DNA from 2 places in the Clostridium sp. CM038 genome. Region 2 is predicted to be linked to the other one. Evidence: a T-box and tRNA genes for the amino acid it is inferred to sense, from the RefSeq annotation. Region 2 holds a T-box; the other holds one or more tRNA genes.
What was found. The T-box of region 2 lies ahead of thrS (threonine--tRNA ligase). A T-box ahead of a tRNA ligase gene usually reads a tRNA of that ligase, here a tRNA-Thr.

Region 1 (6,740 bases), 680 kb from region 2:
CTTATATATTTAATAATCCTCGCTCCCACGCTTTCTCATTAAATTTTCTAGCTATATTTTTAGCTTTATCCATTTGCACAGTTTCAACATTAGCTAAAAATATAGCCTCTCCCCTTTGTATACTTTCATATCTCCCAACCTTACTTGATAAATATAATAGTTGCTTATGATTATATTTATCATTATCAGCAAAATAAACTATAACATCAATTGAATGAAATTCTAAATAACTTTCTTCAAAGTCATTAGTGACTATTATCCCCTCATCTTCATTCATGAACTTTACTTTAATATTAGCATCGCTTTTTTTACTAATAAACAAAAATATATTTTCACTTAACTTTTCTTTGAAATTACATAGATACTCAAAGACCGCTATAGTTTTTTCCTCATCTGGTGTAAATATTATTACCTTTCTATTAGATATAATTGACCAATTCAAATATTGATAAACAACCAAAGGTATATCCGTACTAAGATTTATCCTCGTAGTTATGATTCTAGGCTCTATAATCGGAATATTATTGTTTTTTAACGGAAACATTATTGGCGTGCCCTCGCTTAAAACATTCTCTACAGAATAGGCTATAGCTACACTATTTGCTTTACACATTCTTAATAACACTTTTTTTATTTGTTGCTTAGTGTATTTAGGAAAACTTCTAATATCATTATAAATAATCAAATCAAATTTTTCTTGGAGTTTTAACGCATTTTCATGATTGCATATATGTAAATACTCATTCACACTGCCATAATTCGTTTCAGGTGAATATACATATTGACCTAAATTACTAAATTTATTTATGAAGTAAATAATATCAATACTCCTCTGGTTTTCATTAGTTATATACAATATATTTTTCTTTTCATTAACATATTCAATTATAGTTTCTAACAATATATCAGAGGAATTGTAAAACATAGATACAACATCAATTCTTTTTTTGCTGTTTAAAGAACATCTTAAAATTTCTTTGCTAATCTCATCTTTTTCTTTACTAAGGTTTAATTTTGCGTAGAAAAGCATGTAAAATCTCCTTTGCAATTTAATATTTCTTCCAAACAAATCAATCTAATTTTCATCATGGCCCACATTTGCATCTACTATTTGCCTTATTCTCCAGCCCAAAGCGGAGTACCGCTCGAAACTTCTGTTGTTATCTTTCATGAAATTAACAGCTTTTATTGCTCCCACTAAAACAACCATATTCTTTGCTCTAGTTATCCCTGTATAAAGTAAATTTCTGTTCATTAAAAGTGGGGGCCCCATAAACATAGGCATAATTACAACTTCAAACTCACTACCTTGACTTTTATGTATTGTAATAGCATACGCTAAAGCTAGTTCATCTAAATATACACCTTCATATTCTACCCGTTTGTCATCATCAAAAATCACAATAACATTTTCATTATCTTCATCAATATCTTCAACATACCCTACATCACCATTAAAAATGCCCACTCCATCTTCAGCTTTTGCATTAATTTTTTTCCATTTTATAGAGTAATTATTTTTAATTTGCATAACCTTGTCGCCTACCCTAAATATAGTATTCCTATATTCCTTTTCCTTTTTATACTTAGATTTAGGGTTCAATATTTGCTGAAGCTTTCCATTTAGATTTTCTATACCCAATATCCCTTTTCTCATAGGAGAGAGTATTTGAATGTTCTTCATCTTATCCCACTCTTTGTTAAATTTTGGCAATCTGGTATTGATTAAAGCAATTATACTGTCCAAGATTTTCTCCGGCTCATTATTCTCAATAAAATAAAAATCTTTATCCTTTTTATTCAAAATAGGCATCTCGCCATTGTTAATTTTATGAGCATTCACAATAATCATACTTTCTTGTGCTTGCCTAAAAATCTCCTTAAGCTTAACTACTTTAACACATTTACTGTCAATAATATCTCTTAGTACATTACCCGGTCCGACAGATGGCAATTGGTCAACATCACCAACAATTATAAGTCGAGTTCCTACGCTGATAGCTTTTAATAAACTATTCATAAGCATTATGTCTATCATAGATGCTTCATCAATAATTAGCACATCACAATCTAAAGGCGATTCCTCACTTCTAGAGAACTGCGACCCATCATCTCTGCCTACTCCAAGTTCTAATAACCTATGTATGGTTTTGGCTTCGCGACCAGTAGCCTCTGTCATTCTTTTGGCAGCCCTTCCGGTGGGCGCAGCCATATAAACTTTCATTCCTGCTTCTTCAAATACCTCTATAATGCAATTAATTATAGTAGTTTTGCCAGTACCTGGACCTCCCGTTATTATTTCAATACTATTTTCTGCAGCACCACAAATAGCAGTCTTTTGAGACGTTGCGAATTTTATGTTTTTTTCTTCTTCGAAGTCATTAATCTTTTCTTCTATGTCTATTTCTAATTCGTCATACTTTTCTATAGATAAGGTTATAATTTTTTTAGTAATAGCTAATTCACAGTAATAGAACGGCATAGTGAAAACACAGTCTTCTTCATCAATATTTTCGACTTTCAATTTTCCCTGCAATACATTATCATAAACATTTTTTTCAATTTCTTCAGCCGTAACCCCAAGAATATTTTTAGATTCTTTGTATAATTTGTTTAAGGGCATATAAGTATTTCCCATAGCGCAAAATTCATTTACCACATAATTAATTCCACTTTGTATTCTGAAAGGCGACTCTTTGTCAATGCCTAAACTTTGTGCTATCTTATCTGCAATTTTAAATCCTACTCCAGAAATGGTTTCAGTTAACACATAAGGATTATCCTGTACTACCTTTATAGAGTCTCCTCCATATTTTTTATAAATTTTCACACATTGGTTAGGTGTTACTCCATATGTTTGAAGAAATATCATTATATTTTTAACTTCTCGTTGCTTAGAATATGATTCAAAAATTAATTGAATCTTTTTTTGTCCTACACCATCAATCTCTTTTAATTTTTCAATTTCATTATCTAATATATTCATGGTGTTTTCACCAAAGTGCTGTACAATTTTTTTAGCAGTTATTGGTCCAATTCCTTGAATAACTCCTGAAGCTAAATATTTTTCTATACCTTCAAGTGAACTAGGTATTATTTCCTCACATTGTATTATTCTAAATTGCTTGCCAAATTGAGGATGAGTAACCCACTCCCCCGTTAATTTCAGGTTCTGCCCTTCACTTATATATGGCACAATGCCTACCACAGTTATCTGCTTTTTATTATCATTCAAATGAGCAATTATATATCCATTTTCTTCATTATGAAATACTACATCTTCGATTATCCCTTGTATTTCCGGCATAAAATCTCTCCTATTTATAAATTCATATAATAACATTAATAATAATATTATTAGCAATAATATTATTATTAATGTTATTATATCATATGTATTTTACATCTCTTATGTTCAGTATACCCCTATCTTAGGTTTTATCAAAATACTACTTAATAATCACATGCACTAAAAAGGGATAACAATTAATAATTGTTATCCCTTTTTTTATATTATACGTACTTTTTTATTTCATCAACCTTGTTTAGTTTTTCCCATGAAAGATCTAAATCAATTCTTCCAAAATGTCCATAGGCAGCTACTTGTTTATAAACAGGTCTTCTTAGTTCTAATTCTCTTATAATTACAGCTGGCCTTAAATCAAATACTTTTTCAACTATTTGAACTATTTTATCATCGTCAATTTTTCCTGTTCCGAAAGTTTCGACCTCTATAGATACCGGTTTAGCTACACCTATAGCATAAGCTAACTGAATTTCCAATTTATCTGAAACTCCTGCAGCAACTAAATTTTTAGCAACCCATCTTGCAGCATATGCAGCGGATCTATCAACTTTTGTTGCATCCTTTCCTGAGAATGCTCCACCTCCATGTCTTCCATATCCACCATAAGTATCTACTATTATTTTTCTTCCTGTTAAACCAGAGTCTCCTTGCGGTCCTCCAATTACAAATCTGCCTGTAGGATTTATATAATATTTAGTATTTTCATCTAATAATCCACTTGGAACTACAGGTTTTATTACATGCTCTTTTAAATCATTTTCAATTTGATCATGAGTTGCTTCTTCCGCATGTTGAGTTGAAATAACAATAGTATCTATTCTTACTGGCTTATTATCTTCATACTCTACAGTAACTTGAGTCTTTCCGTCCGGTCTTAAGTAATCTAATGTGCCATTTTTTCTTACTTCGCTTAACTTTCTTGCTAATCTGTGAGCCATAGCAATTGGTAGTGGCATGTATTCTGGTGTCTCATTAGTTGCAAATCCAAACATCATGCCTTGATCACCAGCACCTATTGCGTCAACCTTATCAATCTCGCCTGCTTTAGATTCTAATGCCTCATCTACTCCCATAGCTATATCTGTTGATTGTTCATTAATAGACGTAAGTACAGCGCATGTGCTAGCATCAAACCCGTATTTTGCTCTAGTATATCCTATGCCTTCAATGGTATTCCTAACAACCTTAGGAACATCTACATAACAACTAGTTGTTATCTCTCCCATAACTAAAACCATTCCTGTAGTAACCGCTGTTTCACAAGCAACCCTAGCATAAGGATCTTGCTCTAAAATAGCATCAAGTACAGCATCTGAAATTTGGTCACAAATTTTGTCTGGATGTCCTTCTGTAACGGATTCTGATGTAAATAATCTTTTCATTATAATTCTCCCTTCTATTCTCTAAAATTTCCCTATAAAAAAATAAAACCTCTTCCAAATATAAGAAGAGGTGATTTAATCATCTCCCTTATCTTGCAGATTATAACTGCAGGAATTGGCACCATGGTGCATTGCACCGGTTGCCGGGTTTCATAGGGCCTTTTTCCCTCCACCTCTCTTGATAAGAGTTATCAATTATTAAGTTTTAATTATAATACCATATGCATTCTATGGTGTCAACAGAATCTAAACCCTGTAAAAAATAAAAAAAGACATCTATAGATGTCTTTTGGTGGAGGAGGACGGATTCGAACCATCGAAACATTACGTAACAGATTTACAGTCTGCCCCCTTTGGCCACTCGGGAACTCCTCCATATGTGGAGCTGGCAATAGGAATTGAACCTACAACCTGCTGATTACAAGTCAGCTGCTCTACCGTTGAGCCATGCCAGCATGCATTTTATTCTATTTTAAAAAGATTATTATGGTGGGAACAACAGGGTTCGAACCTGTGACCCTCTGCTTGTAAGGCAGATGCTCTCCCAGCTGAGCTATGCTCCCATAATTTATTGTAAGCCATAATTTATTGTAAACCATTATAAATGGTGGAGGAGGACGGATTCGAACCATCGAAACATTACGTAACAGATTTACAGTCTGCCCCCTTTGGCCACTCGGGAACTCCTCCACTTATGGAGCTGGCAATAGGAATTGAACCTACAACCTGCTGATTACAAGTCAGCTGCTCTACCGTTGAGCCATGCCAGCATATTATGTTTTATCATTTTGCCGTTTTACCGTTTTACCGTGTCGACAAGAATTATTATACAACTTTAATTAATTAATTTCAAGTCTATTATCCTTTAATAAACGACTTCTTCTCTCCATAACTATACTATTCGCATATTTGCTTAATATTAAGCATTGATACAACTTACTATTTGCACAAATAATTTATTATATTTTTTATTTGGTTTTCCTTCATATAGTTAATATACTTATATATCATTTTTTAATTAATCATTTTTTTATTCTTTATTATAATAATACACGGGATTTATTCATATAAATTATTCATAGGAAACTAATAATTTTTCCCCAGCGCAATACAAGGAGGTATATTTCTTGAGTAAAGCTAAAACCCATTATAAAGATCCTTTAGCATACTATACACTTTCTAATTTTCTAAAAGACTATATTGACAAAAATACTTTAGTTGTTTGCATAGGTACCGATAGATGTATAGGCGATTGTCTAGGTCCTTTAGTTGGTACACTTTTAAAAAATAGTTCCTTTCCATTACCTGTATATGGCACTATAGATAATCCAATTCATGCCTTAAACATAGATAGTAAATTATCTAAAATAAATGCATTGCACCCAAATTGTACTATAATAGGTGTAGATGCTTGTTTAGGAGACATTTCAAATATTGGAGAACTCCAAGCTAGAAATTATCCAATTCATCCTGGCAAAGGTGTAGGGAAAACCCTTCCTAAGGTAGGCACTCTTTCATTAATAGGTATAGTAGATTCAAGTGATGATAGTGAATTATTTACAAATAGAAACATAAGATTGAGCTTGGTAATGGATATTGCTAATGTTTTAAGCAGATCCCTCTTGCATTCATACTATTTGCACTCCCTTACCAATGAAGAAAATAATTTGAGCCCTGTTTAACATGCTTTAATTAGTTTTAAATAATTATCCACAATTTAAACTTACAAATCTTATATAATATAAAAATAAGCAATACAATTAAACTAATAATTGTATTGCTTATTTTTATAGCTTGCTTATACTTTTTATTCTGTTAAGCATAATTCTCTTCCATTGAATGAATTATCTAACTTATCCATATAATCCAATACTTTACCTGTTCCGAGTGCTACGCATGAAATCGGATCCTCCGCTAGATATACCGGAACTTTAGTAACCTCTTGTATGAGCTTACCTAAGCCTTTTAACAATGCACCTCCACCAGTCATAACTATACCTTTATCAGCTATATCTGCTGAAAGCTCAGGTGGTGTTTTTTCTAATACGGAA
Region 2 (6,740 bases):
GTTAACCGTCCCCACTTATTTCTTCAATTAAAAGACAAATAATTGTTAACCGTCCCTACTTGTTTAAATTAAATTCCGATCATTATTATATTCCCCTAAGGTTTAGCATAATCGATATATAAAGGAATTATAATATGAAAGTGAAATTCTGCAAGAAAAAATCAATTGTCTAATGCTGTTATTACTATGATAACCGAAACTCATCCTAATATAAAGATATCCAAATAAAATGTCTTTAAAAATACCATAAATTCAATATTCATCCTATTCAAAGGTTAATAAAGAGCTATTAGTAATCATGGATACTAATATTTGTAATATGATAAAGTAAATTATAATCATAGAAAAAATTTATCAAAAACTTATGTAGTTGTTGTGAAGATTATCAATTTGGAATTATTTTGTGAAAATAAACTCCTCGTAAAACTTCAAAAACGGTTAACAATTATAACTAATAATTGTTAACCGTCCCCACTATGTTGTATGGTAAACATAAAATTCTCTTTCGTTTGCACGGCGCAAAGGAGAAATTTTATGCTTTACTATTTTTAATTATGTACTTTCTATTTCACTCGTCTAGCTGATATAAAATCTGATCTTGTCATAGCTGAAACTTTAACCACATCTCCTGTACTAGGAGCATGTATATATGTATTATTCCCTACATAAATACCCATGTGATGCGGATTACCAACACTTCCAAAGAACACCAAATCTCCAGATTGAAGGTTATTTCTAGACACTTGTACGCCATCCTTTATCTGATCAAAGGTTGTCCTTCCTACAGATATTCCAAAATGTGCATATACATATTGCGTAAATCCTGAGCAATCAAATCCCGATGGCGATGTACCGCCCCATAAATATGGTGTGCCAAGAAAGTTAGAAGCATAGGCTATTACAGCATTACTTGATGGAGTAGCTGCGCCTCTTGAAGGTGTAAATTGAGGTGATGCTTCCTTTGCTTTTGTTATGTTTTTAGTTGCTAATATTTGTGGATTGCTTGTCCCTCCTGGAAGAAGATTTTCCTTGCTATTTCGCTCAGCCAGTAATTTGTTTTGTGATTCTTTAGTTGCAATCATCTTATTTAACTTCTGCTTATTTTCTACTTGTAAACTCAATAATACCTTCTTTGTCTTGTTTAAATTTTGCTGTTTTTCATTTAATTCTTTTCTGGTATCTTCAAACTCATCCATTACTTTTATATCATATTCTATAACGGTTTTTATATTTTCTACTCTTGATACAAAATCACCGAAACTCTCTGAATCAAGTATTATGCTCGCATATCCATTAAACCCGTTTATGTACATGGTTCTCATCCTACTATTAAATACCTTCTGTTCTTTTTCAGCCTCTTTTTCAACCTGATTAATCTCCACTGCGGCACTTTCAATTGCCTTTTCAGTTTTAGATATTTTATCTTTATTCTCTTCTGTTTTAGCCATGTTTTGTTGAATTTCATTATCAAATTCTTCTATTTTCATTTCGATTTTTTCTCTTTGTCCTTCAATTTTAGATAATGAGTCATTCTTCTGCACCTCTGCATTTGGTCCAACAGCTAATACAGTTACGTTTGAATTAAAAATTAATATCATCATAACTGCAAGATTTCTTAATGCATTCTTCATTAGTACATCCCCTTCATTTGTTTAGAATTTATAACTTCCTAAGAAATATACCACAGTTTTATGTATTTGTTATGAAAATTGTCCATTTTTATGCAATTGGGAAACATTACATAAAATAAACTTCTCGTGAAACCTGACAAAACGGTTAACAATTATATTAATAATTGTTAACCGTCCCCCACTTTGTCTGCAAAAACATTACCTTATTTATTAAAAAAATCCATTATTTATTAATGCAGAAGTTGAGTTATAACACATTGCAGTGTATAATATTGTCGATTGGTAAGTTTTACAAGGAAGGAGAATAAGAATGAAAAAGAAAAATATTATTTCCATAATGCTTGTTAGTGTCCTATTTTTAAATTCAATATTTTTTTATTTTTTTAATAACAGTAAAATAAATGCTAATAAACTCAAAATTGAATCTTTAAGAATCGAATTTGATTCTCTAAAAGGTGAAAATCAGACTTTAACAAAGACAAATTATCAATTGATTGAAACAGCTTCTAGCGTTTCAGAAAAAGTTAATAGGTTTAACTCATCTCCTTCGGAGCTGAAGTATTAACGACCTCAGAAGGAGCTTTATACTTCCACTGAAGTTCTCTGTGTGTTCGGGGGGTGTAACTCCCACTTATAGAAGTTGGAGACTTCCTTCTGAAATGTCGTTAAACCTATTACAAATTGATATAGATAATATATGTACATGAATATAAAAAAGGAAGGTATTACTATGAGAATTTCAATCATAGAAAAAAAGCACTCATTAAAACTCCTAATAGTAAAAATTTCTATTTTTACTTTATGCATTACTTCGTTTTTAGGAGTCGCAGTTAGCCAAGTAACCGTAGTTTCAAGTGAACATCAACATAGTTTATTGTCGCATCAAATAGCTCAGATTCATGAGGACAATAAGAAGTTAAAATCACAAAATAAGATCCTCGAAAGTACTATCAAAAAGGATGAAGTCTTATATAAATCCAAATTAGATAATACTAAAATAGCTTATTTAACCTTCGATGACGGGGTATCTAGCAACACTTTACAAATTTTAAAAGTCCTAAAAAAATATAATATTAAGGCTACTTTTTTTGTAAATGGTCACCCTGAATCAAGATTTTTGTATAAACAAATTTCTGACGATGGGCACACTTTAGCTAATCACACTTACAGTCATGATTATAATAGTATTTATGCATCGCCAGATAATTTTAAAAAAGACGTAAAAAAATTAGATTCGTTCCTTACTGAAATTACAGGTAAAAAGCCTAGTCATATTTTAAGATATCCTGGTGGCTCTAATAATACTATTAGTCACAGTTACGGTGGCATGGAAATAATGAACACTGTAATTAGTGAAATGAATAAGGATGGTTATAAATACTTTGATTGGAATGTTGATTCTAGTGATGCTTCCGCTTTTTGTCAGCACAAACATAAGATTATAGAATCAGTTTTAACTCAATCTAGTCGGACTAAACACGCCATTATATTAATGCATGATTTAAATCCAAAAACCACAACAGTTGAAGCCTTACCTGAAATTATTGAGGGTCTTACAAATCAAGGTTTCATCTTTGATGTACTCTCTGAAAATACTTATCCACCACAATTTAAAGTAGTAAAATAGAAAATCTTACCTACTATTTATTTTGTTGAAAACGCCTAAATAACTTTATTTGCTACCTTGACATCTTTAGTGCAAGTGCTATAATTAATATAAATATAATAATTTAATTCTACGAAGAGAAAAGTAAGCCATGGCACATTTACAGAGAAAGGATACCTTAGCTGGAAGTATTCTTAAATGAAATTGGCTGAAGACTGCCTCTGAGTGACTTCAATAAAGTCCGGTAATTCCGTTATAATTATTAAGTGGTTTATTTTATAAACAATTTGGGTGGAACCGCGGGAAATTATAATCTCGTCCCAATTCTATAATTAGAATTGGGACGGGTTTTTTTTGTTTTATAAAAATATAGGTTTAAAGAATTGCGCATAATATTTATGCTAGTGTTATTTCTCAAATATGACTTAACCCTATAAGATAAAAGAAAGGAGCAATACATATGATAAACATTAAATTAAAAGATGGTTCAATTAAAACTTATGAATCTGAAATGACTGTAATTGAAATTGCGAAAGATATTAGTGAGGGCCTTGCACGAGTTGCTTGTGCTGGAATGGTTAATGATGAAATCGTAGATTTACGTTATAAAATCACTAAGGACTGCGATGTTAGTATATTAACTTTTGATAGCGAAGAAGGTAAAAAAGCCTTTAGGCATAGTGCTACTCATATTTTAGCTCAAGCAGTAAAGAGATTGTTCCCTAGTACAAAACTTGCCATCGGACCTGCTATAGATGGGGGTTTCTACTATGATTTTGATAAACAAGATTCTTTCTCAGCAGATGAAATTAAACAAATCGAAGTAGAAATGAAAAAGATTGTTAAAGAAGATCTTCCAATAGAAAGATTCGAGCTTGAAAGAGATGAAGCTATTGCTTTTATGGAAGAAAGAGATGAAAATTTCAAAGTTCAATTAATTGAAGACCTACCAGTTGACGCAAAATTATCATTCTACAAACATGGCGAATTTACAGATCTTTGTGCGGGACCACATTTAATGTCTACAAAGTATGTAAAGGCATTTAAACTTACTCAAGTTGCAGGAGCTTACTGGAGAGGTAACGAGAAAAACAAGATGCTTAGCCGTATATATGGAACTGCCTTCACTAAAAAATCCGATTTAGATGCTCATATAGAGAAGATGGAAGATGCTAAAAAAAGAGACCATAACAAGCTTGGCCGTGAACTAAAATTCTTTACAACATCAGATGTTATAGGTCAAGGTTTGCCTCTACTTATGCCTAATGGCGCAAGGGTAATCCAATTATTACAACGTTTTGTTGAAGATGAGGAAGAAAAAAGAGGTTATGTTTTAACTAAGACTCCTCTTATGGCTAAGAGCGATTTATATAAAATGTCTGGTCACTGGGATCATTATAAAGATGGAATGTTTGTCCTTGGTGATGAATCTAAAAATGAAGAAGTCATGGCACTTCGCCCAATGACATGCCCATTCCAATTTACAATTTATAATGCAGATCAAAAGAGTTATCGTGACCTTCCAATTAGATATGGGGAGACTTCAACTTTATTTAGAAATGAATCTTCAGGTGAAATGCATGGTCTTATGAGAGTACGTCAGTTCACTATTTCAGAGGGTCATTTAGTTGTTACCCCTGAGCAATTAGAAGAAGAATTTAAAGATGTTATAAATTTAATTAACTATGTAATGAAAACACTTGGAATCGAAAATGATATTACTTACAGATTCTCTAAATGGGATCCAAAAAATAAAGATAAGTATATTAACAACCCTGAGGCTTGGGCAGAAACTGAATCGAAGATGAAAGATATACTAGATCACTTAGGAATAAATTATAAAACAGCTATCGGTGAAGCTGCTTTCTACGGTCCTAAGCTTGACCTTCAATTCAAAAATGTTCATGGTAAAGAAGATACTATAATTACAGTGCAAATTGACTTCGCACTGCCAGATAGATTTGACATGACTTATATTGATAAAGATGGAGTTAAAAAGCGTCCATATGTTATCCATAGAACTTCTATTGGTTGCTATGAGCGAACACTTGCAATGCTTATCGAAAAATATGCTGGTGCTTTCCCAACTTGGCTTGCACCACTACAAGTTAAGGTATTACCTATTTCTGAAAAATATCATGATTATGCAGAAAAGGTAGTTGCAAAGCTTAAGGAATCAAGAATCAGATCCTCTGCAGACTTTAGAGCAGAAAAAATTGGCTACAAGATTCGTGAAGCTCGTAATGAAAGAGCCCCTTTCCTATTAATAGTTGGTGAAAAAGAGGCAGAACTAAATGAAGTCTCTGTTAGAAGCCGCAAAAATGGTGATGAAGGTGCAACTTCTTTAGACTCATTTATTTCAAGAATTAAAGAAGAAATAGAAACTAAGCTATTATAATTAAAAAAAGCAAGTACAGGATAAAATCTTGTACTTGCTTTTTTTATTAACTTTTATTTATTAATTTTAAATGAACTTTTTAAAGATGCTATTCTGTTAAACACTATTTTATCATCGGTTGTGTATCTAGAATCTACATTAAAATATCCATGTCTGAAGAATTGAAATTTATCTTGTGGTTTTGAATTCTTCATATTTGGTTCTATAAACCCTTGTAATATTTCTATAGAATCCGGATTTATTTGATCTATGAAAGTTTTTCCTTCTTCTTGCTTCTCATCTAAAATTAAAGGCTCATATAACCTAAATTCTGCAGGCACTGCATTTACTACATCTACAAAGTGAATTGTTCCTTTAACTTTTCTCCCTGTAAATCCACTACCACTCTTAGTCTCTGGGTCATAAGTACAATGAATTTCACATATATTTCCGTCAGCATCTTTAATCATTTCATTACATTTTATAAAGTATGCTCCCTTAAGCCTTACTTCGTTACCTATGAACAATCTAAAGTATTTCTTAGGTGGATTTTCCATGAAATCTTCTCGTTCTATATATATTTCTCTTGAGAATGAGACTTGGCGAGTTCCCATTTCTGGATTTTCTTGATTATTCTCAATTTCAAGCATTTCCACTTGAGCTTCTGGGTAATTTGTAATAACTACTTTTAATGGTCTTAAAACTGCCATAGTTCTAAGCGCCTTTGGACTTAAATCTTCTCTTATAAAGTGCTCTAGCATTTGTCCATCTACAGTGCTGTTACCTTTTGCAACGCCAATTTCTCTGCAAAAATTGCGTATAGCTTCTGGTGTGTAGCCACGACGCCTTAGTCCTGCTATAGTTGGCATACGTGGGTCATCCCAAGCATCTACAATTCCTTCGTCTACTAATTGCTTAAGATTTCTTTTACTCATTACTGTATTTGTTATATTTAATCTTGCGAACTCTATTTGTCTTGGCTTACTTTCCATTTCGCATTGATTTACTACCCAATCATATAATGGACGATGATCTTCAAATTCTAAAGTACAAATCGAATGTGTAATACCCTCAATTGCATCTTCTATTGGATGCGCATAATCATACATAGGATAAATACACCATT

Region 1: it has a tRNA-Thr gene. The T-box ahead of thrS (threonine--tRNA ligase) is inferred to sense a tRNA for this amino acid. The anticodon was not compared.

The regions. Positions count from the first base shown of each region.
Region 1 covers NZ_CM143651.1:217,483-224,222, reverse strand. The annotation lists gene ACWJKS_RS01010 (ComF family protein) at 1-29, opposite strand, end outside; gene ACWJKS_RS01005 (hypothetical protein) at 2-1,030, opposite strand; gene recD2 (SF1B family DNA helicase RecD2) at 1,076-3,307, opposite strand; gene metK (methionine adenosyltransferase) at 3,514-4,689, opposite strand; SAM riboswitch class I at 4,775-4,877, opposite strand; tRNA gene ACWJKS_RS00990 (tRNA-Tyr) at 4,980-5,064, opposite strand; tRNA gene ACWJKS_RS00985 (tRNA-Thr) at 5,070-5,144, opposite strand; tRNA gene ACWJKS_RS00980 (tRNA-Val) at 5,177-5,252, opposite strand; tRNA gene ACWJKS_RS00975 (tRNA-Tyr) at 5,295-5,379, opposite strand; tRNA gene ACWJKS_RS00970 (tRNA-Thr) at 5,385-5,459, opposite strand; gene yyaC (spore protease YyaC) at 5,817-6,371, shown strand; gene mreB (rod shape-determining protein) at 6,497-6,740, opposite strand, start outside.
Region 2 covers NZ_CM143651.1:3,667,435-3,674,174, forward strand. The annotation lists gene ACWJKS_RS16795 (C40 family peptidase) at 564-1,631, opposite strand; gene ACWJKS_RS16800 (hypothetical protein) at 1,942-2,196, shown strand; gene ACWJKS_RS16805 (polysaccharide deacetylase family protein) at 2,362-3,258, shown strand; T-box leader at 3,361-3,563, shown strand; gene thrS (threonine--tRNA ligase) at 3,698-5,635, shown strand; gene ACWJKS_RS16815 (glutamine--tRNA ligase/YqeY domain fusion protein) at 5,689-6,740, opposite strand, start outside.